DNA from 2 places in the Variovorax sp. CCNWLW225 genome. Region 2 is predicted to be linked to the other one. Evidence: predicted binding sites of a transcription regulator. Region 2 holds the regulator's gene; the other holds the start of a gene.
The links. The regulator HrcA, encoded in region 2, represses chaperone genes, less so after heat shock. The targets are predictions, from matches to a motif close to TTAGCACTCNNNNNNNNNGAGTGCTAA.
Positions count from the first base shown of each region.

Region 1 (11,893 bases), on a different contig from region 2:
GGCTTCCTGGCCGACGCGCGTGCCTTGGGCTGAGAGAAGACGAAGAGAATCGAACCACTATGCGTATTGCACTCACGGGCGAAGCCCTGATCGATTTCACCGCCAGCGAGGCAGGCACCCTCGGGTTCTTGGGGCACGAGGGCGGCTCGCCGCTCAACACCGCGGTGGCCTGCGCGCGCCTGGGCCAACCCACCGGCTTTCTCACCCAGCTGTCGACCGACCTCTTCGGTGAGCGGCTGATGGGCTTTCTCGAGCACAACGGCGTGGACACCAGCTTCATTCTGCGCAGCAACGCGCCGTCGACCCTGGCCTTTGTCGAGCGCACGCCGCAGACCAACCGCTATGCGTTCTATACGCGCGGCAGTGCCGACGCCACCTGGGCGCCGGAGCCCCTGCCGCAGCTGCCGGCGGACTGCCGCTTTCTGCACTTTGGGTCGATCTCGCTGCTGCAGGAGCCGGCGGCCACGCGCATCGCCGAACTGGTCACGGCCAACGCAGGACGCCGTGTGATCGTGTTCGACCCCAATGTGCGGCCTAGCCTGATTCCCGATATACCGGCGTATCGCACGCACGTCATGGAGTGGCTTGCGATGGCCGACATGGTCAAGCTCAGCGACGAGGATGCCGAACTGCTCGCCCCCGGCCGGCCAGTCGATGCGCTGGCCGCGGAGTGCCTGCAGGCCGGTGTGCATGCGGTCATCGTCACTCGCGGCGGCGCCGGTGCCACGCTCTGGCGCACCGGGCGCGAACCGCTGACCGTGGCGGCGCCTCGGGTGGAGGTGGTCGACACCATCGGTGCGGGCGACACCTTCACGGCCGGCCTCTCCGTGTCGCTGCTTGCACACGGCGTGGGGCACCCGGCCCAGCTTGGCGAACTGAGCGACGAGGCCTGGCGCGACGTGATGCGCTTTGCCGCCACGGCCGCTGCGCTGAACTGCACCCGCGAAGGCGCCGATCCACCCACGCTCCAGGCGGTTGAGGCCGCGCTCGCGCAGCAGGACAATGAGCCTGCCGCGTCCCGGTTTTGACCTTCGTGCTGCCATGACAACGTCCACCCGCAAACGCGCGATTCCCCGTCAGCGCCACCCCGAGCTGGAGCGCGACATTGCGCGCTCCCCGTCACTGGGTTACGAGGCCCCAGAAACCGGCTTGGTGCGCTGCCTCGCCCACGGCTTTCCGAGCCCGCTGGTGCGATGGCACTTTCATGAAGACTACGAGCTGCACCTGATCACGGAGACATCGGGCAAGGCCTTCGTCGGCGACTGGATCGGGCCGTTCCAGCCGGGGCATTTGGTGCTCTGCGGGCCGCGGCTGCCGCACAACTGGATCTCGCTGGACGTGCCCGAAGGCGGCGCCGAAGGGCGCGACCGGGTGATCCAGTTCCGCCACGAGCCCATCGAGAGCGCCGCGGCCGGGATCCCGGAGTTGCGCGAGGTGATGCAGCTGCTCGAGCGGGCCCGCCACGGCATCGAGTTCTTCGGCATGTCGCAGCAGGCGCAAACGCACTGGGACAACATCAAGGCCGCGCGCGGCGTGCGCCGGCTCGGGCTGTTCTTCGAGTTCATGGCCGACCTGGCGCAGTGCACCGACTACCGGCTGCTCTCGAGTGTGCAGATGCAGGGTGCGCAAGGCATCGAGGGCGATGCGCAGGTCGACCAGATCAACGACATCGTCAACCGCATCACCGCCAACCTGGCGGAGCCGATTTCCATGTCGGACGTGGCGGCCGAGCTCGGCATGAGCGAGAGCCGCTTCAGCCGCTTCTTCAGGCGTTCCACGGGCAACAGCTTTACCGACTTCGTCAACCGCGTGCGCATCAACAGCGCCTGCCATCTGCTGATGCAGACCGACCACTACGTGACCGACATCTGCTACCAGGTGGGCTTCAACAACGTGGCCAATTTCAACCGGCGTTTTCTCGAAATCAAAGGCATGACGCCGAGCGAATTCAGGCGGCAGGCCGACACGCGGTTCGGCTGAGTTCAAGGCAACAGCCGGCATTCAAGGCGCAATCAGGGAGCACTATCTTGTATCTGGGACTCGACCTCGGCACGTCCGAGCTCAAGGCGCTGCTGCTTGCCGACGATCACCGCATCGTTGGCGTGGCACGCGCAGCACTCACGGTCGAACGGCCGCAACCGCTCTGGTCGGAGCAGGCCCCAAGCCAATGGTGGCAGGCGCTGGAGCAAGTGATGGCCGAGCTGCGGAAGGCGCACCCCGATGCGCTGCGGGCCGTGCGTGGCATCGGCCTGTCGGGCCAGATGCACGGCGCCACGCTGCTCGACGCGGCGGGCGAGGTGCTGCGTCCCGCCATTCTCTGGAACGACGGCCGCAGCGGCGCGCAATGCGAGGCGCTCACGCGCGCGGTAGCGCGGCTGGGCGAAATCGCGGGCAACCTGGCGATGCCCGGTTTTACCGCGCCCAAGCTGCTGTGGGTTCGAGAGCACGAGCCTGAAATCTTCGCTCGGGTGGCGCGCGTGCTGCTGCCGAAAGACTGGCTGCGCTTCATGCTCAGCGGTGAGGCGGTCAGTGAGATGTCCGATGCGGCCGGCACACTGTGGCTCGATGTCGGCGCGCGCGACTGGTCCGACGAACTGCTCGCGGCCACGGGGCTCACGCGAGAGCACATGCCCCGGTTGGTTGAAGGCAGCGAAGTGTCGGCGCAGCTCAAGCCCGAGCTGGCGGCACGCTGGGGCGTGGGCAGCGACTCGGTACTCATCGCTGGCGGCGCCGGCGACAACGCCGCCAGCGCGGTCGGCATGGGGCTGGTGGAGCCGGGCCAGGGCTTTGTGTCGCTCGGCACCTCGGGCGTGGTGTTCGTCTCGACCGACCGCTTTCTGCCCAACCCCGCGCAGGCGATGCATGCGTTCTGCCATGCGCTGCCCAAGCGCTGGCACCAGATGTCGGTGATGCTCTCGGCCGCAAGCGCGGTGAGCTGGGCCGCCAAGACATTCAAGTTTGCCGACGAGGCGGCGCTGCTCGAAGCGGCAGCGTCGGTGGCACCGGCACGGCGCGAGCGTTGCCCGCTGTTCCTGCCGTACCTTTCGGGCGAACGCTCGCCGCACAACAACCCCAATGCGCAGGGCGCGCTGTTCGGCCTGACGCATGCGCACGGTCCGGCGGAAATCGCCTATGCCGTGGTCGAGGGCGTGAGCTTCGGGCTGCGCGACGGCTTCGACACCTTGCGCCTGCCGGCCGACATGCCGCTGCGCGAAGTGGCGCTGGTCGGCGGCGGTGCGCGCAGCGTGTGGTGGGGCCAACTGCTGGCCGACATCTTCCAGGTGCCGCTCACGCTCTATGCAGGCAGCGAGACGGGCGGCGCGCTGGGTGCGGCGCGGCTTGCGTGGCTCGCCGATGGTGGCGCTGTGGCCGAGGTGTGCACGCTGCCGCCGGTCAAGCAGCAACTGGCGCCCTCGGTCGAAGGGAACGGCTCGCACAAGACGCGGCATGCGCGCTTCCAGGTGCTCTACATGGCGCTGCGCGACCAGTTTCGATAAACGTACCGCGCAATAAAAAAGGGCCGCTTGCGCGGCCCTTTTTGTTTTGGTGAGCAGAGCTCAGCCGGGCATTACATGCCCATGCCGCCCATACCACCCATGCCGCCCATGTCGGGCATGCCGCCGCCGGCACCGGCTTCTTCCTTCGGTGCGTCGGCGACCATGGCTTCGGTCGTCAGCAGCAGCGAAGCAACCGATGCTGCGTTCTGCAGCGCGGTGCGGGTCACCTTGGTCGGGTCCAGAATGCCCAGCTCGAGCATGTCGCCGTACGTGTCGTTCGCAGCGTTGAAGCCGTAGTTGCCCTTGCCGGCCAACACAGCGTTCACCACCACCGAGGCTTCGCCGCCGGCGTTGTTCACGATTTCGCGCAGGGGCGCTTCGATCGCCTTGAGCACCAGCTTGATACCGGCGTCCTGGTCGGCGTTGTCGCCCTTCACGCGGTCGCCCACGGCTTGCTTGGCACGCAGCAGAGCCACGCCGCCGCCAGCCACAACGCCTTCTTCCACTGCAGCGCGGGTGGCGTGCAGGGCGTCTTCGACGCGAGCCTTCTTTTCCTTCATTTCGACTTCGGTGGCGGCGCCAACCTTGATCACCGCAACACCGCCGGCCAGCTTGGCCACGCGCTCTTGCAGCTTTTCACGGTCGTAGTCGCTCGTGGCTTCTTCGATCTGCACGCGCACTTGCTTCACGCGGGCTTCGATGTCGGCAGCAGCGCCGGCGCCGTCGATGATGATGGTGTTTTCCTTGCCCACTTCGATGCGCTTGGCTTGGCCCAGGTCGGCCAGCGTCACCTTTTCGAGCGTGAGGCCCACTTCTTCAGCGATGACCTTGCCGCCCGTCAGGATGGCGATGTCTTCCAGCATGGCCTTGCGGCGGTCGCCGAAGCCAGGAGCCTTGACAGCCACGACCTTCAGGATGCCGCGGATCGTGTTCACCACCAGCGTAGCCAGGGCTTCGCCTTCGACTTCTTCGGCAATGATCAGCAGCGGACGGCCAGCCTTGGCAACTTGTTCCAGCGTGGGGAGCAGGTCGCGGATGTTGCTGATCTTCTTGTCGAACAGCAGCACGAACGGGTTGTCGAGCAGCGCCGATTGCTTTTCGGGGTTGTTGATGAAGTAGGGCGACAGGTAGCCGCGGTCGAACTGCATGCCTTCGACGACGTCGAGTTCGCTTTCGAGCGACTTGCCGTCTTCGACAGTGATCACGCCTTCCTTGCCGACCTTGTCCATCGCGTCAGCGATGAGCTTGCCGATGGTTTCGTCGCTGTTGGCCGAGATCGAGCCGACTTGTGCGATTTCCTTCGACGTGGTGGTGGGCTTCGAAGCCTTCTTCAGCTCTTCGACCAGGGCCGTGACGGCCTTGTCGATGCCGCGCTTCAGGTCCATCGGGTTGATGCCGGCGGCCACGTACTTGAAGCCTTCGCGAACGATGGCTTGTGCCAGAACCGTGGCGGTGGTGGTGCCGTCACCAGCGTTGTCGCTGGTCTTCGAGGCCACTTCCTTCACGAGCTGGGCGCCCATGTTCTGGAGCTTGTCCTTGAGTTCGATTTCCTTGGCGACCGACACACCGTCCTTGGTGACGGTGGGGGCGCCGAACGAGCGCTCGAGCACCACGTTGCGGCCCTTGGGGCCCAGGGTCACCTTGACTGCGTTGGCCAGGATGTTGACACCCTCGACCATGCGTGCGCGGGCTTCACCGCCGAAGACTACGTCTTTTGCTGCCATGTTTTATTTCTCCGAAAGGGGATGGATGGATTACTTATCGACGACTGCGAACAGGTCGTCTTCCTTCATGACCAGCAGTTCGTCGCCGCCGACCTTGACGGTCTGGCCGCTGTACTTGCCGAACAGGACGCGGTCGCCGACCTTGACGGTCAGTGCGGTCAGTTCGCCCTTGTCGTTGCGCTTGCCCGGGCCCACGGCCAGGACTTCACCCTGGTCGGGCTTTTCGGCGGCTGCGTCGGGAATGACGATGCCGGAGGCGGTCTTGGTTTCGCTGTCAACACGCTTGACGATCACGCGATCGGCCAAAGGACGAAGTTTCATTGCATCTCCTGGATAAGAAACGGGGTTGTGGTCGGGCGCCGGGCGGGGAGACCGGCGGCCCATCGGCTGGAATCGAGGCTTGTTAGCACTCGTCAGCAGCGAGTGCTAATCATAAGGGCAATCGGTGGAGTTTCAAGGCCCCGGGGCGCAGCCGTCGGCCCCGCTCGCCTATTCCGGCGCGTGCGCAAGCACGAAGGAGAGCGACGCCAGGTGCTCCACCTTGTCGGTCTTCGCAGGATCTTCCGGTGGCGTCGACAGCACGGCGGTGATGACGTTCAGCCCCTGGTTGCGCACCTTGATGACCACGGTGCCGTCGGCGCCGCTTTCGATCGGCTTCGCGTCGGGATCGTTGACGAAGTCGGCCAGCATCAGGGCGCCCGCCACGGGTTTTCCTTTGTAGAGCACGCGCAGGCGCAGGTCTTGGCCGAGCTTTTCGGGCAGCGTGGAATCGACCGGGACGATCTGCAGCGTGTGCCCTGGCAACGGCGGCAAAGCACCGCGCAGCGGGCTGCGCAGATGCACCGCGTATTTGAGGTTGTGGCCGCTGGTGAGCGCGCCCGGAACTTCGTCCTTGCCCTTCTTGAGCCATTTGCCTTCCGGCGTCTTGCTCCAGGTGCCGTTGTCGAGCACGGCTGCGACGATGGCGGGTTTCTCCTTGGTGTCCACCACCAGCAGGCGCCCGCTCACGTCCAATGCCGTCGATACGGGGTTCGCGGACGCGTCGTAGGCGGTGACGGCGGTGATCAGCGGCTGCCGCTTGACCGTGTCCAGATCGTCGGCGCCTTCGCCGTAGATCAGCGCGAGTTCGCCGGAGCGCTGGGCAAACCAGATACCGTGCGCCTGCGCGCCGGCCGAGCAGAGTACGGCCGCCGCCGCGAGGGTGGCCAGGGCGGCAATTCGGTGCGGTTTGCTCATCAGAGGTCCAGTTTCAGGCTGGCGACGACACTGCGTTTCGCGCCTGGGATCACGTACAAATTGCCCCAAGAGGCGGTGTAGAAGTTCTTGTTGAACAGGTTGTGCACGTCGATCGACACGCGCGCGGTCTTGTTGATTTGCCAGTAGCTCACCAGCTTGACGGTGGTGTAGGCCGGCAGGGTGTAGGTGTCGGCGTTGTTGCCCGAGCGGTTGCCGACGTAGTTGATGCCGGCGCCCACGCCATAGCGGCTGCCGTTGGCCAGCGCATCTTCGCGAATGGCAAACAGGCCGGCACTGGTCCTCGGAATGTTCGTGATGCGTGTGCCGGCCGCCAGCGTGGCGTCTTTGGAGATGCGGGCGTCGACGTAGGCGAAATTTCCGCTCACCCGCCAGTTCTTGTCGATCTGGCCATAGACGTCGGCTTCGAAGCCGCTGCTCTTGACTTCGCCGGCGGCCACGGAAAAGCCGGGCGTGTCGCTGGCCGTCAGCACGTTCGTCTTCTTGATGTCGAACACGGCGAAATTGGCGCCCAGGCGCTGGTCCCGGGTCTGCAGCTTCACGCCGGCCTCGAGGGCGGTGGAGTGCTGCGGATCGAATGCGCGGCCGTTCTTGTCGGTGCCGCTGTTGCCGCGAAACGACTTGCCGGCAGACACATACCAGGAGCTCCAGTCGTTCGGCAGATAGGTCAGGCCGGCGCGCGGCGAAACGGCATCGTGCTTCTGGGCACTGTTGCGGTTTGCGACACGGTCCTCGATGCTCTGCCTGTAATGGTCGTAGCGGGCGCCCACCAGCAGCTTCCATTGCGGCGAAAGGCTGATCTGGTCCTGCACGAATACGGCGCTCGCGCGCTGGTGCTCGTCTGTACTGGAGGTGAGCGACGTGAGCGGCGGCTGGGGCTTTCCATACACCGGCTGGTAGATATCGATCGGGTAGTTCCCGGAGCGAAGGATCTCGGTGTTCATCCACAGCCTGGAGGCTTCCACGCCGATGAGCAGCGTGTGGCCCAAGGTGCCGGTCGTGAACTTTCCTTCCAGTTCCGCCTGGAAGGCGGTGTCGCGCGACGGCAGCTGGCGCCACGTGGCGCGGCGGTTCAGCGTCCGGTTGTCGGCCGCGAGCGATGTCGCTTCGGTGTAGTTACCGGAAAAGGTGCTTTCCTTGTAGCTCGCACCCACGCGCGCGCGCCAGTTGTCCGACAACTGGCGGTCCAGCGTGAGCTGGTGCGTATTGCTGGTGAGCGTCATGTTGCCGTCGCCGGGCTCGTTGAGCACGCGGTCGCGGGGCAGGGTGCCGAGCACGCCGCGCACGTTGATCAGCCCGCGGTCCAGCGGCGTCTTCGAACGCAGGAACTCGGACTCGTAGTTGAGCACCGTCTTGTCATCGATCACCCAGGTCAGCGCCGGCGCCACCAGGGTGCGCCGGTTGCTCAGCAGGTCGCTGCGGCTGTCGCCTTCCTCCACCGCCATGTTCAGGCGGTAGGCCACGCTGCGGCCCAGCGCGCCGGTGCTGTCCAGCGTACTGCGGCGCAGGCCCTGGCTGCCGATGCTGAAGTCGGCCGTGTTGCGGCGCGTGAACTCCGGCTTCTTGGTGACGATGTTGATGGTGCCGCCGGGCTCGCTGCTGCCGTAGACGGCCGAGGCAGGGCCCTTCAGGAATTCGAAGCGCTCGACGGTGGCGGTGTCGCGCGGCGGGTTGTAGCCGCGGGAGCCGGGAAAGCCGTTGACCAGAAACCCCATGTCGGTGCTGCTGAAGCCGCGAATACCGAAGTTGTCCCAGGTGCCGCCGAAGTCATTGAGGCGCGTGATGCCGCTCACAAAATCCACCGTGTCGGCCAAGCGCCTCGCACCCATGTCTTCGATCAACTGGCTGGAGATGATGCGTACCGATTGCGGCACCTCCCGCACCGGCGTGCTGGTGCGCGTGGCGCCGCTGCTGGTCGTGGGGTTGTAGCCGCCGGATTCCGGCTCGGCCACCACATGCACTTCGGGCAGCGATGCGCTCGCAGGGTCTGACGGTGCGCTGGCGGTGCCTTGTGCTGTGGAGAGTGAAGAAATGGAAGCGAGGGGGAGCAAGGCGAAGGCGATGCGTGACGACCGGGTGCGAAATCCCATTGAGAACTTTGTAGTGCGTTTGAGTGGAGTTATTGAGAACAAATCTCATTCCCCATTGTAGGCGGCGTGGATGGCCGCCCTTGGCCACCGCAGCCTCTGCAGCGCGCTACAGCTGGTCTGTCGGCACGAACCAGGAGAACAGCAGCAGCTGCAGGCGCGTGAGCAGGCTGGAGTCCGGCTCGCTGTCGAGCACCTCGTTGTCCACATCGCCGGTGCCGATCCATTGCACGTTCTCGCCGTCAGGCATGAGCACCACGCGGTAAACACCTTCGATGTCGTCCAACTGATAGGCGTACAGCAGCGCCTGGCTCAATTCGAAGCTGCGCACGCGAACGCCGAACTCGGTGTTCAGCCGCGCCGAGCGGGGATCGAGGTTCATCGAGCCGAGCAGCACCCATTCCCGGTCGACCAGGGCAAGCTTGGCGTGAAGGCGCCCGCGCGCTTTCTTCAGCAGCGTGCGGAACTGGCGGTTGCGCTTGAGCTGCTGGGTACTCACCTCGTACAGGTTCACGCCCAGCTTCAGCATGTCGACGCGGTAGCGGTTGTAGTTGATGTTCACCAGCGGCTCGTCGCTGTCGGCCAGCGAATTGGTGATGACGCTGATGCGCACGCCGCGCGCCCGGCCTTCCCGGATGCGCGCCATGCCGTCTTCCCCCGGGATGAAGTAGGGCGAAATCACCACCACGTCCGAGCGCGCGCTCGCGGTCATTTCATGGAACCGCGCCGCAAGCGATTCGGCCGGCGATGCAAGAGTGCCCAGCGCCTTGTTGGGGCTGTCCGCTGCGGCATGGGCTTCGGCCCGCATCCACTTCACCCGGCCGATGTCGGCAAGCTGCGTGCCGAGCGGCGCGTCGCCCAGCAGGTCGGTGCCGGCAAGAGGGGCGGGCGGCGGCGCATGGATGGGCGAAGTGGCGGCTTCGAGCTCCGCTTTCAGCAATTCCGGGCTGTCGCTGGCGCCGGCAATCCGCTGGAGCGGGTAGACCACGTCGCTGTTCCAGTAGGTGTCGAAGATGCGCGCCGCCTCCGGCACCACGGGCCCGGCCATGATCAGTTCGAAATCGATGAAGTTGGCGCCTTCGCTGCGCAGGAAATACTCGTCGGCCAGGTTGCGCCCGCCGGCAATCGCCATCGCGCCGTCGGCCACGAAGAGCTTGTTGTGCATGCGGTGGTTGAGCCGGCGAAAGTCGGCGAAGAACTCGATCCACCGCGTGGCCGAGTGGTCGCGGGCGTTCACGAACGGGTTGAACAGGCGGACCTCGGCATTGGGCTCCGCGGCAAGTCCGAGCAGCAGGCGGTCCATGCCGGCGGTATAAAAATCGTCGAGCAGCAGGCGCACCCGTACGCCGCGACGGGCGGCATCGCGCATTTCGCGCAACAGCAGGCGGCCGGTCTTGTCGTTGCCGAGCTGGTAGGTCTGCACGTCCAGCGAGGCTTGCGCCTGACGCATCAGCTCGAAACGGGCGTCGAGCGCAAAAGAGGCCTCGACCAGCGGGCGGATGCTGGAAAGCCCGTCCTGCTGCGCTGCGCTCAGGTCTGCAGCAGCCCGGCCTAGCATGGTGGCGGGAGAGGCCGCGATCGACAGCGTCGGCGGCTCGGGTGCGCGAGGGGGAAGACCGGCACAGCCCGCCAGAACGAGCGCGAGTCCGGAGCCGATCAGCCACAGAGCCGGACCGCGCAGCGCGGAAAACGAGAGTGCAATGAGCTTGAGCATGAGACCGGCCGTAGCACGGGACGTGCGGGCGGGATCGTAGCCGCTTTGGTTGCCACCACGCCGGCCATCCATGGCGTAACGCCCCTCGCTGCTCTCGGGAAATTGAAACAAATGAGACTTTATAACTATTAGAATACGAATCGTTCTTAATAATGTTTCGGAGTGGAGCAGGAATGACGAGGTTGATGGCGGGGCGCAAAGTCGCATCGGTGCTGGCAGGATGCATGGCAATTTATGTGCATCAGCAGGTTTTGGCCCAGGCCCCGGCGCCCGGCGCGTTGCCGGAAATCAGGGTGGATGCAAGCGCAGAGGCCGAAACCGCGACTTCGCCGGTGATCGGCTATCGCGCGAGGAATGCCGCCACCGCCACCAAGACCGACACGCCGCTTTCCGAAACGCCCCAGTCCGTGACCGTGGTCACGCGCGACCAGATGGTGGACCAGGGCGCGGGCAATCTGCAGGACGCGCTCAACTACGCGGCCGGCGTGCGCTCCGATGCCTACGGCCTCGACTCGCGGACCGACTCCGTGCGCATTCGGGGCGCTTCGCCCGACATTTACCTGGACGGCCTGCGCCAGGCCTACGGCTACTACACCAGCACCACGCGCACCGAGCCCTACACGCTGGAGCGGCTCGAAGTGCTGCGCGGCCCGTCGGGCATGCTGTTCGGCGCCGGCACCGCCGCGGGCGTGGTCAACATGGTGAGCAAGCGGCCGCTGCAAGAAGCGCAGCGCGAAGTGGGTGTGCAGTTCGGCAGCTTCGGCCGCAAGCAGGTCCAGGCCGACCTGACCGGTCCGCTGAATGCGGACGGCTCGCTGTCTTACCGGTTGATTGCATTGCAGCGCAAGTCGGACACGCAGGTTGACTACGTGCCCGACGACCGCAGCGTCATTGCGCCGTCGTTGACCTGGCGGCCGAGCGCGGCAACCTCGCTCACGCTGCAAGGCCTGTATCAAAAGGACAAGAGCGGCAGCAGCTCGCAATTCTTCCCGTGGGCAGGCACGTTGCTGCCCAACCCGAGCGGACGCATTCCCACCAGCCGCTTCATCGGCGAGCCGGGCTTCGACTACTACGACAGCGAGCGCAAGACCTTCGGCTGGCAGTTCGAGCACAAGTTCAACGAGAACTGGACCCTGCGGCAGAACTTCCGCTATGCGCAAAACGAAAACGACAACCGCTACCACTACGGCGCGGCCTTCAGCGGGGCCGAGAGCTGGGACGCGACGGACCCGATCTTCAGGCGCGTGCTGGGCCGCTACTACGACAGCTACCTGACGCGCAACCGCACGCAGACGCTCGACAACCATGTCGAAGGACATTTCCAGACCGGCGCGCTCAAGCACACGCTGCTTGTGGGCGCGGACTTCGCGCGCCAGCGCGAAAACGTCTGGGGCGGCACCACGTACGACACCATCGACGCCTATGCGCCTGTGTATGGCCACGTCGACATGCCCATTCGCGATGCGCGGCCGCGCACCCGCCAGCGCCAGAACGGCTTCTACCTGCAGGACCAGATGAAGCTCGACAACTGGATCTTCGTGGCGGGCCTGCGCCACGACAAGGCCGTTTCGAGCGCGGAAGGCAGCGACGCCGAGAAGAGCAGCGCAACCACCAAGC
Region 1 is NZ_JBBCBV010000012.1:757-12,649, forward strand. Features, by position in the region: gene V9L20_RS18655 (transaldolase family protein) at 1-33, shown strand, start outside; gene V9L20_RS18660 (carbohydrate kinase family protein) at 60-1,028, shown strand; gene V9L20_RS18665 (AraC family transcriptional regulator) at 1,042-1,980, shown strand; gene xylB (xylulokinase) at 2,028-3,497, shown strand; gene groL (chaperonin GroEL) at 3,569-5,221, opposite strand; gene V9L20_RS18680 (co-chaperone GroES) at 5,252-5,542, opposite strand; gene V9L20_RS18685 (DUF4198 domain-containing protein) at 5,711-6,457, opposite strand; gene V9L20_RS18690 (TonB-dependent siderophore receptor) at 6,457-8,565, opposite strand; gene V9L20_RS18695 (phospholipase D family protein) at 8,672-10,276, opposite strand; gene V9L20_RS18700 (TonB-dependent siderophore receptor) at 10,450-11,893, shown strand, end outside.
Region 1: a site for HrcA is predicted at 5,625-5,651, ahead of V9L20_RS18680 (co-chaperone GroES). Genes of this name have one in related genera too.

Region 2 (11,893 bases):
GAATGGCTTCGTTGATTTCGGCAATGGAGCGCTCGATGGCGTCTTCGTCCATGTCGTCGATCTCGCCGTCGGAGGGCATGCCGGCCTGAATGGTCGAGGCAAACACGCCGTCGTCGATGGTTTCGGTCGAAACGCCGCGGTCTTCGCGCTTTGAATCGGACATTTCCCATTCGAGCGCGATGAGCGTGACGTTGTCGCTGTGGGCGCCGCCCTTCCGAAGCGCCATTTCAGCCAGGTCTGGCGCGGCATCGGACACGGGCTTGTCGGAAGACAGGGTGTGCACGATGACGGCGTCGTCGAGCACGCCCCACACGCCGTCGGAGCACAGCATGATGCGGTCGCCGCGCTGCAGTTGCAGCGGGGCCGAAATATCGAACAGCGGCGTGGTCGGCGAGCCCAGGCAGGTGAGCAGCAGGTTGCGGTTGACGGGCATGTCGGAGCCGTGGGGGCGCGGGCGCTCGGCATGCGAATGGTCGCGCGTGCGGGTGAGCAGGCGGCCGTCGCGCACCACGTAAAGGCGCGAATCGCCGCAATGCATCCAGGTGGCGGTGGTGCCCTGGAGCACGGCCGCAACCACGGTGGTGCGGGGCGTGTCGAGCATGGCCTTGTTGCTGGCGTACCGCATGATCTGCTGGTGCGCCGCCATGGCCGATTCCGCCAGGAAGGCCTTCACGTCCTTGACGGTTGGGCGGGCTTCACGCTGGTACAGCGCCGCAATGGTCTGCAATGCGAGCTGGGCCGCAACCTCGCCCTCGGGATGGCCGCCCATGCCGTCGGCCAGCACAAACAGGCCGGACTCCCGCGTGTAGCAATAGCCCATGCGGTCTTCGTTCTTGAGGCGGCCGCCTTTGCGGCTGACCTGGAATACCGAGAATTTCATGCCGGACGGGTGGTAGGTGCCGCGGCCCTGGGCAGGGCCTTCTTGTCGAAGGAGCGGATGTTGTCGAATGAAAGCCGCACCTTCTCGCCGACGGTGAGCTTGGTGTAGCGCCGCTCGCCTTCGCGGCTGAGTTCTTTTTGCAGCGCAAAGACCGACTGCGGGCGGGAGAGCGGGTCGAGCGACATGCACCATTCAACCACTTCGATGAGGTTGTCGGAGTACACGCCGCGCAGGCGCGACAGCGACAGGCTGAGCCGGTCTTTCTCGATGCGGCGCGGCGCGTCGTTGGGCGGGTAGCCCTGCATGCAGGCGTAGATGCAGGCACCAATGGCGTAGATGTCGGTCCAGGGGCCCATGGACGAGTCGCGCCGGTACATCTCGGGGGCGGCAAAGCCGGGGGTGTACATGGGGCGGATGAAAATGCCCTCTTTGCTGAGCACTTCGCGTGCGGCACCAAAGTCGATCAGCACGGCGCGGTCTTCGTCGGTAACAAAGATGTTGGCGGGCTTGATGTCCAGGTGGAGCATCTTGTACTGGTGCACGATGCGAAGGCCGCGCAGAATTTCATCGAAAAGCGAGCGGATGGTCGATTCGCGGAAGACCTTGGGCCGTTTCAGGTCGCGCGCGGTCACCACAAAGTCCTGCAGGGTGGCGCCCTCCAGGTAGTTCATGACCATGTAGACGGTTTCGTTCTCTCTAAAGAAGTTGAGAACGCTGACCACCGAGGCGTGCGAGATTTGCGCGAGCGAGCGGCCTTCTTCGAAAAAGCTCTTCAGGCCGAGCCGGTAGAGGGAGAGCTTTTCGGGGGCGACCTCGGGCGTGAGCTCGCCGGGCCCGCGAGTTGCCAGCGAGGAAGGCAGGTATTCCTTGATGGCAACCTGCTGTCCGCTGGGGTCGATGGCGAGATAGACGACGCCAAACCCGCCTGCTGAAAGCCGGCGAACGATGCGGTAACCGCCAATGACCGTATCGGGCAGCAGGGGCGAAGGCTTGACCTTTGACATAATCCGGGAGTTTCGCCCGAAGGCGATGGTGCGGCAAGCGAACGCCATGCCGACGCCTCGGTGCATACAGCAAAAACCACAGTGAGGCGCAATGCCAGTTTACAGCATGACCGGCTATGCCAGTGGCCAGAACGGCCCCGTTGGCAGCCACTCCGAAGCCGAAGCACGGCCTACCGCCGCAGGCCGACTCGGGGTCGAAATACGCTCGGTCAACAGCCGCTTTCTCGACCTCACCTTCAAACTGCCCGAAGAACTGCGCCAGCATGAAACCGCGCTGCGCGAGCTGCTCACGGGCAAGCTGAAGCGCGGCAAGGTCGAAGTGCGGGCCGCCATCGAAAACACGGCCCAGGGCGGCATTGCCGAGCCCTCGGTCAAGCTGCTGCAGCGGCTGAACGGCGTGCAAGACGGCATCAAGGCCTGGCTGCCGGGCGCCCGCGAACTCAGCGTGGCCGACGTCTTGCGGCTGGCCGGCGGCGACGGCACCACCCGCGGCGACTGGGGCAGCGACCTGCTCGACGTGGCCGGCAAGGCGCTGGAAGCGCTGATGTCCGCCCGCCAACGCGAAGGCGCCCGGCTCGCCAAGATGCTGGAGGCCCATCTGGCCCAGCTGCGCACGCTGGTCGAACAGGCCGGCCCGCTGATTCCTCAACTGGTCGAGCAGCAGCGGGCGCGCTTCCTGGAACGCTGGCAAGAGGCCATGGGCCTGACGGGCGGCACCCTGCCCGAGGCCGCGCAAGACCGGGCGCTGAACGAGGCGACGGCTTTTGCGATTCGCATCGACGTGGCGGAAGAGCTCACGCGCCTCAATTCGCACCTGGACGAGATCGAGCGGCTGCTCAAGAAGGGCGGCGAAATCGGCAAGCGGCTGGACTTCTTGATTCAGGAACTGCACCGCGAGGCCAATACACTGGGCTCCAAGTCCGCAGCGCTGGAGCTCACCCGCATTGGCGTGGACATGAAGGTGCTGATCGAGCAGATGCGCGAACAGGTACAAAACATCGAATGAGCGAGCGAATGGACTATCCGGGCAACATTTTTGTGGTGGCGGCACCCAGCGGTGCCGGCAAATCGAGCCTGGTCAAAGCGCTCATGGAGCTGGACACGGCCGTTCAGCCCTCGGTTTCGCACACCACCCGGCCACCGCGCGGGCAAGAAAAGCACGGCCGGGAGTACTTTTTCACCTCGCCGTCGGAGTTCGACGCCATGATTGCCGCGGACGGCTTCGTGGAATGGGCCCATGTGCACGGCCACCGGTATGGCACCTCCAAAAAGGCCATTGAAGAGCGAATTGCCCAGGGGGCGGACGTCATTCTGGAAATCGACTTCCAGGGCGCGATCCAGATCCGCAAGACCTTTGCCAACGCGGTCATGATTTTCATCCTGCCGCCAAGCTGGGAAGAACTGCGCTCCCGGCTGGAGCGGCGCGGCGAAGACAGCGCCGCCGTCATCGAGCTGCGGCTCAAGAATGCCGCCGAAGAGATGGCCCGGGCGGGGGAATTCGACTTCGTTATAATCAACGAGTTATTTGAGCGCGCGCTTTTCGATCTCAAGGCGATCGTCCACGCTCAGCGGCTTCGGTACTCTGCACAACGCCGCGCACGTGCCGACACATTTGCCGCACTGAACATCCCCTGATTTCCTGCTCACTGACCGAAAGATTCTCATCATGGCCCGCATCACCGTCGAAGATTGTCTGCTTCAGATCCCCAACCGCTTCCAGCTGGTTCTGGCCGCCACCTACCGTGCGCGCATGCTGAGCCAAGGCCATGCGCCCAAGATCGAGAGCAAGAACAAGCCCGCCGTGACCGCCCTGCGCGAGATCGCCGAAGGCAAGATCGGCATTGAAATGCTCAAGAAGGTGCCGGGCTGATCTGACGCAGCCCTGCAACGAAAAGGCACCGCAAAGCGGTGCTTTTTTTACGTCTGGACGCGTCCATACAGCGGTCACGCTAAAGTGGTAGCCATGAGTGCGGTTGCCAAACATCAGTCCCATGCCCCTTCGGGCACGCCAAAGCCGAGCCCGGCGGCGCTGAATGCGGCCGCCGCAAGCTTTGCCGCGCTGACGGCCAGGCTCGATTACCTGAGCCCCGAGGACACCGAGCTGGTCCGCCGCGCCTACCGCTTTGCCGACGAGGCCCACCTGGGCCAGCTGCGCAACAGCGGCGAGCCCTACATTACGCACCCGATTGCCGTGGCGGCGCAATGTGCCGAATGGAAGCTTGACGCGCAGGCCCTGATGGCCGCCCTGCTGCACGACGCCATCGAAGATTGCGGCGTTACCAAGCCAGAGCTGATCGAACGCTTTGGCGCCCCAGTCGCCGAGCTGGTCGACGGGCTCACCAAGCTGGACAAGCTGCAGTTCAACACGCGCGAAGAAAACCAGGCCGAATCGTTCCGCAAGATGCTTCTGGCCATGGCGCGCGATGTGCGCGTCATTCTTGTGAAGCTGGCCGACCGCACGCACAACATGCGAACGCTGGACGATGCGCCGCGCGAGAAATGGGCTCGCATTTCGCGCGAAACGCTCGAGATCTACGCGCCCATCGCGCACCGGCTCGGGCTGAACCAGACGTATCGCGAACTGCAAGAGCTGTCGTTCCGCCATTTGAAGCCCTGGCGCTACGCCACGTTGTCCAAGGCCGTGGCCAAGGCGCGCGGCCGCCGGCGCGACCTGATCCAGAAGGTGCAGAAAGAGGTCGAAACCGCCTTCTCGGCCGCCGGCATGACGCTGCGGATTGCTGGCCGCGAGAAAACGCTCTATTCCATCTACCGCAAGATGGAAGAAAAGCACCTGAGCTTTGCCCAGGTGACCGACATCTACGGTTTTCGGCTGATCGTGCCGAACGTGATCGCCTGCTACACGGGCCTGGGCATCCTGCACCAGATGTACAAGCCGCTGCCGGGCAAGTTCAAGGACCACATCGCCATTGCCAAGCTCAACGGCTACCAGTCGCTGCACACCACCCTGGTGGGCCCGGCCGGTGTGAACGTGGAGTTTCAGCTGCGCACGGAGGCCATGCACGTGGTGGCCGAATCGGGCGTGGCGGCGCATTGGCTGTACAAGGCCGCCGAGCCCAATGCGGCCAGCAACGACCGGCTGGGCACCAAGTGGCTGCAGTCGCTGCTCGACATCCAGGACGAAACCCGCGACGCGGCCGAGTTCTGGGACCACGTCAAGGTCGACCTGTTTCCCGATGCGGTCTACGTGTTCACGCCCAAGAGCCAGATTCTGGCGCTGCCGCGCGGCGCCACGGTGGTCGACTTTGCCTATGCCATTCACAGCAACATCGGCGACCACACCTCCGCCGCGCGCATCAACGGCGACCAGGTGCCGCTGCGCACTGAACTGAAGAACGGCGACGTGGTCGAGGTGATTACCGCGCCCGTGTCGACGCCCAACCCGGCTTGGCTGGGCTTTGTGCGAACCGGACGCGCGCGCTCCAAGATCCGCCATTATTTGAAGACGCTGGCGCACGCCGAATCCGAAGGCCTCGGCGAAAAGCTGCTCGCGCAGGCGCTGCGTGCCGAAGGCCTCAGCAAGTTGCCGGCCGACGATGCCGAGCATCAGGCGCTGTGGGAAAAGCTGCTGCGCTTTACCGGCAACCGCACCCGCGCCGAACTGCTGACAGACATCGGCTTGGGCAAGCGAATTGCCAGCATCGTCGCCAAGCGGCTCGTGGCCATGCTCTCCGAACTGGGCGAGCGGCCGGATGCGCTGCTACTGAGCCGCGAGCGCTTCATTTCGCACGAAACCATTTCGCAGGGCGCCGTGACGCTGGACGGGAGCGAGAACTCTTCCGTTCGCTTTGCGCTGTGCTGCCGTCCGATTCCGGGCGATGAGATCGTCGGCTACCTTGGGCACGGAGAAGGCTTGGTGGTGCACACCGAAAGCTGCGGCGTCGGCCAACGCCTGCGGCACAAGGACAGCGAGCGCTTTTTCGCAGTCGAATGGGCCGACGAGCCCACCCGTGCTTTCGAAACCGGCGTGGTGATAACCGTGCGCAACGACAAGGGCGTGCTGGCCCGCGTGGCCGCGACGCTGGCGGACGCCGAAGCGGACATCACGCACGTCGAAATGGCCGACGAAACGCCGCAGGATTCAACCGACCTGCGCTTTGTGATTGCCGTGCGTGATCGAAGCCATCTCGACGCGGTGTTGCGTGCGGCGCGGCGAACAGCGTCGGTGCTGACGGCCGCGCGGACGGTTCCCGCGCCCTGAAATTTCGCCTGAAGCAGCGGCGCGCTTACGCCGCAGTGCCTGAACCCGGAGCGGGATAGCTCACAGACAGCAACTCGACCTCATGCGTGCCGCCCGGCGTCACGAGCTTCACCACGTCGCCCTCGCGTGACTTGAGCAAGGCCCTCGCGATAGGCGAAATCCAGCTGACTTGCGATTGGGCGCTGTCCGCTTCGTCGATGCCCAGGATGGTCACGCTGCGCTCGTCGCCGGTTTCATCGGCATAGCGCACCGTGGCGCCAAAGAAAACCTGATCGCTGCCGTGGTGCACCGAGGGGTCGGTCACCTCGGCAATCTCCAGCCGCTTGGTCAGAAAGCGAATGCGCCGATCGATTTCTCGCAGGCGCTTTTTGCCGTAGAGGTAATCGCCATTCTCCGAGCGGTCGCCATTCTTGGCCGCCCAATGCACCGCCTCGACGACCTTGGGGCGCTCTTCGTCCATCAATTGCAGCAATTCGTCGCGCAGCCGGGCATATCCCGCTGGCGTGATGTAGTTCTTGCTTCCGCTGGGCAGCGCCGGGCCGGCGCTTTCGCCGCCGTCGTCGTCTTCGTCGGCGTCGGTTTCCTTGGTGAATGCTTTGCTCAAGGCAAAACCTCCGAATTTAAAAAGGCCCGCAACTTTCATTGCAGGCCTTCATGATGAAGTGCGGCGAACTCCTGAGTCGCCCGTTCAACATATTGTGCCCCGATCCTTGGGGGGCGAGGCCTTGCGTACCGGGCCGGCTTGCTTCACCCCAGGTCGGAGCGCTTGCAGTCGAAAACCACGCTTTGTTCGACGGCGCGCAGCACGGGCACCTTGTTCACGAACGTCACGCCGGCGCTCATCAGGCGCCACTCCGTTGTCTTGAAGAGTTTGAAGAGGCTCGTGGTTTCGACCCCGACCGTCGGGATGGAGTTGAAGACATAGACGGGCTCACCGGACTGGCTTTCTTCCATGTTCACCAGGTCCGCTCTCAGCTTGCCCATGGTTTCCGTGTCTTTCGTCCTGGAGCGAACGACGTCTATGTTGACGGTGCGCGAGTGCTCGTCGATTGAAATCCTGCGGATCGAATTGAGGGACGAGGCGGTTCCGCTGTTTGCGCCCGGAATGCAGGTGATCTTTCCTGCCCAGACCGAACCTGTGGCCAAGGACAGCAAGAAAAGGAGCGGAAATGCGAGTCTTTTTGCGTGAGTACCCATGATTCACTCTAAGCCGTTTCCCCGGCTGGCAGGGTTCGACCTATGTCTTACGGACTAATTGTTACGGTATCAATAAACGTTAACATTTTCGTCTTCACGTGAAATAAGTCACATTCTTAATTCCCGAGGCTTGCTACTGATGAGTTGAACGGGAGAGAAGCTCCGAGCTCTATGGACTCTGGTGGGAAGCAATGGTCACTCAGGTCATTCATAACGCGACCATCACGTTGCAGTTGCCCTACGGTATGAGCGCCAGCGCCGAAGTCGCGGCGCTGCGGGCCGCGGGCATTCCGGTCGACGGGTTGGGCAATGCAACCTCGGGTTATCTGTTCGTGCGGACCACGGGCCGCGGCGACAATCGGACGAACACCTTTCGGTGGTTTGCCACAAGCATCGGCAGCGATCCCATCGATGTGACCACCTTGCCTGGGGGGCCCTCTCTGGCATGCCGATAGGCAAAAGAAAAAGGGTTAGGACACGTTGATGTCCTAACCCTTTAAGAGAGTGGTGCGGCTGGCAGGAATTGAACCCACGACCCCTTGGTTCGTAGCCAAGTACTCTATCCAACTGAGCTACAGCCGCACAGCTATCGATTATAGCATCCATTTTTGGCCCAAACCGGACCAGCTGAGAAATGAATGCAAGTGGTAGGCCGTGATGGGCTTGAACCATCGACCAACGGATTATGAGTCCGCTGCTCTAACCAACTGAGCTAACGGCCCACGAGAGACCCCGATTCTATTCGCCGTGCGCCTTACTTACGGTGGCTCAGCGCGTTGCTGACCAGGCGCGAGGTGATGTCGACGATCTGGATCATGCGCTCGTAAGGCATGCGCGTCGGGCCGATGACGCCCAGGGTGCCCACGACCTGCCCATCGACCTCGTAGTTGGCGCTGACGATGGAAAGCTCTTCGATCGGCACCACCTGGCTCTCGCCGCCGATGAAGATGCGCACGCCCTCTGCCTTGCTCGACACGTCGAGCAACCGCATGAGCTGCGCCTTTTGCTCGAACAGTTCGAAGGCGCGGCGCAGCTGGCCCATGTCGCTGGAGAAGTCGGTCACCGAGAGCAGGTTGCGCTCGCCGGAGATCACAACGTCGTCTTCCTGCGCTTCGGTAAGCACCTCGGAGCTGACCTTGACGGCCGCCTGCATCAGCGCCGCAATCTCGCCGCGCAGCTTTTCGACCTCGGACTGGAGACGGTCGCGCACCTGCTCGATGGTCAGCCCCGCATAGTGGGCGTTGATGTAGTTCGACGCCTCGACCAGTTGCGACTGCGAATAGTCGGCCTCGGGAAAGATCACGCGGTTTTGCACGTCGCCGTCCGGCGAGACGATGATCACCAGCAGCCGCCGCTCGGAAAGCTTCAGGAACTCGATCTGCTTGAACACTGACGCCCGCCGAGGCGCCATGACGACGCCCACGAACTGCGACAGGTTGGACAGCAGGCTGGCCGCGTTGGCTATCACCTTCTGCGGCTGGTCGGGCGCCAGGCTCGGCGCGCTCATCTGCTCGCGCTCGGCAGTGAGCATGGTGTCGACGAAAAGCCGGTAGCCACGTGCTGTGGGAATGCGGCCGGCGGAGGTGTGCGGGCTTGCAATCAGCCCCAGCGCCTCGAGGTCCGACATGACGTTGCGGATGGTCGCGGGCGAAAGGTCCAGCCCCGGCGCGCGCGACAAAGTCCGCGACCCGACCGGTTGGCCTTCGGCGATGTAACGCTCCACCAAAGTCTTGAGGAGCAACTTGGCACGGTCGTCCAGCATTGCAAGATTTTAGTGTTGTAATTTGTACATGACTTCCCGCTTTCGCAACGTCGCCCTGATCGGCAAATACCAGGCTTCAGGCGCCCGGGCGCAAGCGGACGCGCGCGACGGCGTTATGGAAGATATTGGCGCCTTCCTTGAATCGCAAGGGTGCACTGTTTTCGTCGAAAAATCCGCTGCTGCAGAGGCCGCTGCGGACGCCATCGCAGGCGGCCGCTACGAGGCGCTGAGCGTAGAAGAAATCGGGCAGCGCTGCGACCTGGGCCTGGTGGTCGGGGGCGACGGCACCATGCTGGGCATCGGCCGGCAACTGGCGTGCTACGGCATTCCGCTGATCGGCATCAACCGCGGCCGGCTCGGCTTCATCACCGACATTCCGCTCGACAACTACCAGGCCACGCTGATTCCCATGCTGGCCGGCGAGTACGAAGAAGACCACCGCAGTCTCATGCATGCGCAGGTCATGCGCGACGGTGTGTCGGTTTTCGACGCGCTGGCAATGAACGATGTGGTGGTGAACCGCGACTCCACCTCGGGCATGGTCGAGTTGCGGGTTTCGGTGGGCCGGCATTTCGTGGCCAACCAGCGCGCCGACGGGCTGATCATTGCGTCTCCCACGGGCTCGACGGCGTATGCGCTGTCGGCCGGCGGGCCGCTGCTGCACCCGGCGGTGCCAGGGTGGGTTTTGGTACCCATCGCACCGCACACCTTGTCGAACCGCCCGGTGCTGCTGCCCGACGCCGACGAGATCGTGATCGAACTGGTGTCGGGGCGCGGCGCCAGCGCCAATTTCGACATGCAGTCGCTGGCCTCGCTCGCCATTGGCGACCGGGTGGTGGTGCGGCGCTCCGATTTCCGGGTGCGCTTTCTGCACCCGCGCGGCTGGAGCTACTTCGACACGCTGCGCAAGAAACTTCATTGGAACGAAGGGGGCTCCTGAGATGGCGCTGCGACGCATCGCACTGCGCGACTTCGTGATCGTGCGATCACTCGAACTCGACCTGTCCGCCGGTTTTACGGTGCTCACCGGCGAAACCGGCGCGGGCAAATCCATATTGATCGACGCGCTTCAGCTGGCGCTGGGCAACCGCGCCGATGCAGGCGCGGTGCGCGAGGGCGCCGAGCGCCTCGACGTGAGCGCTGAATTCGATGCCGACCCGGCCTTCGCGGCCTGGCTCGACGAAGGCGGATTCGAATCCGGCGACGCTCTGCTGCTGCGCCGCACGGTGGACCTGCAAGGCCGCAGCCGCGGCTGGATCAACGGCAGCCCGGCCACGGCAACGCAGTTGCGGGAGCTCGGCGACCGCCTGCTCGACATTCACGGCCAGCATGCATGGCAAAGCCTGACGCGCCCCGAGGCCGTGCGCGGCCTGCTCGACGCCTATGCCGGCGTGCGCACCGATGCGCTGGACGCGGCGTGGCACAGCTGGCGGCAGGCGATCTCCGCACTCGACAACGCGCGCTCCGCGCAGGATTCTCTGCAGCGCGAGCGTGAACGGCTGCAATGGCAGATTGCCGAAGTGATGAAGCTGGCGCCCGCCGAGGGCGAGTGGGAAGAGCTCTCGACCAACCACGCGCGCATCTCTAACGCGCAGGCGCTGATCGACGCGGCGCAGGGCGCAAGCCAGGCGCTCGAAGACGACGACAACGGCGCCCTGGCGGCGCTCTCGCGCGCGGTGACGCTGCTGCAGAACTGCGAGCACATCGAGCCCGAGTTCCGCGCGCTCGGCGAAGTGCTGGCCTCCAGCGTGGCGCAGGCCTCAGACGCCGCGCATTCGCTGCACGGCTACCTGCGCGACGCAGAGGCCGATCCGCAGCGCCTTGCCGAACTGGACGAGCGCATGGGGTTGTGGATGTCGCTGGCGCGCCGCTACAAGCGCACGCCCGACGACCTGCCCGCGCTGCTGGCGGGATGGCAAGCCGAGTTGAAGGCGTTGGACGCACAAAGCGACCTCGAAGGCCTGGAGCGTGCCGAACAGGCTGCGCAGCAGGCCTACATGAAGGAAGCCAAGGCGCTCGCCAAGTCTCGCAAGCAGGCCGCACCGCGCTTGTCCGAAGCGGTCACACAAGCCATGCAGGGGCTGGGCATGCAGGGCGGCCGCTTCGAGGTCGAACTGCAGCCGCTCGCGCAGCCGGGCCGCGCCGGGCTCGAAGACGTCGCTTTTCTGGTGAGCGGCCATCCGGGCAGCACGCCCCGCCCCATCGGCAAGGTGGCTTCGGGCGGCGAGCTTTCCCGCATTGCCTTGGCCATTGCGGTCACCACGAGCCAGCTTGGCGCCGCGCAAACGCTGATCTTCGACGAGGTCGATGCCGGCGTGGGCGGCGCTGTTGCAGAGACCGTGGGGCGCCTCATGAAGCAGCTCGGGCGCGACCGCCAGGTTCTGGCCGTTACGCACCTGCCGCAAGTGGCTGCGTGCGCCGATCACCACCTGGTGGTGGCCAAGCGCCAGACCGCCGCGGCCGGCCAGGACGGCCCGCGCACCGAAAGCGGCGTTTCGCGCCTGGACGACGAGAACCGCGCCCGGGAAATCGCCCGCATGCTCGGCGGCGAGAAGGTTTCGCACACTTCGCTGGCGCATGCCCGCGAAATGCTGGGCCACAAGACGTCGGCGACGCTGTGATGAACCTCGATCTGGTGCTCATCACCGGCATGTCGGGTTCAGGCAAATCCGTCGCATTGCATGCACTGGAAGACGCGGGCTACTACTGCGTCGACAACCTGCCGCCCGAATTGCTGACGCCGTTCATCGCGCTGCAGCACGAACAGGAAGCCAAGCGCGTTGCCATTGCCATGGACGTGCGCAGCGGCGTGTCGCTGCCGATCGTTCCGC
Region 2 is NZ_JBBCBV010000024.1:3,581-15,473, forward strand. Features, by position in the region: gene V9L20_RS24670 (PP2C family protein-serine/threonine phosphatase) at 1-880, opposite strand, end outside; gene V9L20_RS24675 (serine/threonine protein kinase) at 877-1,884, opposite strand; gene V9L20_RS24680 (YicC/YloC family endoribonuclease) at 1,976-2,890, shown strand; gene gmk (guanylate kinase) at 2,899-3,519, shown strand; gene rpoZ (DNA-directed RNA polymerase subunit omega) at 3,551-3,754, shown strand; gene V9L20_RS24695 (RelA/SpoT family protein) at 3,848-6,103, shown strand; gene greB (transcription elongation factor GreB) at 6,129-6,707, opposite strand; gene V9L20_RS24705 (hypothetical protein) at 6,851-7,300, opposite strand; gene V9L20_RS24710 (hypothetical protein) at 7,492-7,755, shown strand; tRNA gene V9L20_RS24715 (tRNA-Arg) at 7,806-7,882, opposite strand; tRNA gene V9L20_RS24720 (tRNA-Ile) at 7,946-8,022, opposite strand; gene hrcA (heat-inducible transcriptional repressor HrcA) at 8,055-9,062, opposite strand; gene V9L20_RS24730 (NAD kinase) at 9,091-10,002, shown strand; gene recN (DNA repair protein RecN) at 10,004-11,683, shown strand; gene rapZ (RNase adapter RapZ) at 11,683-11,893, shown strand, end outside.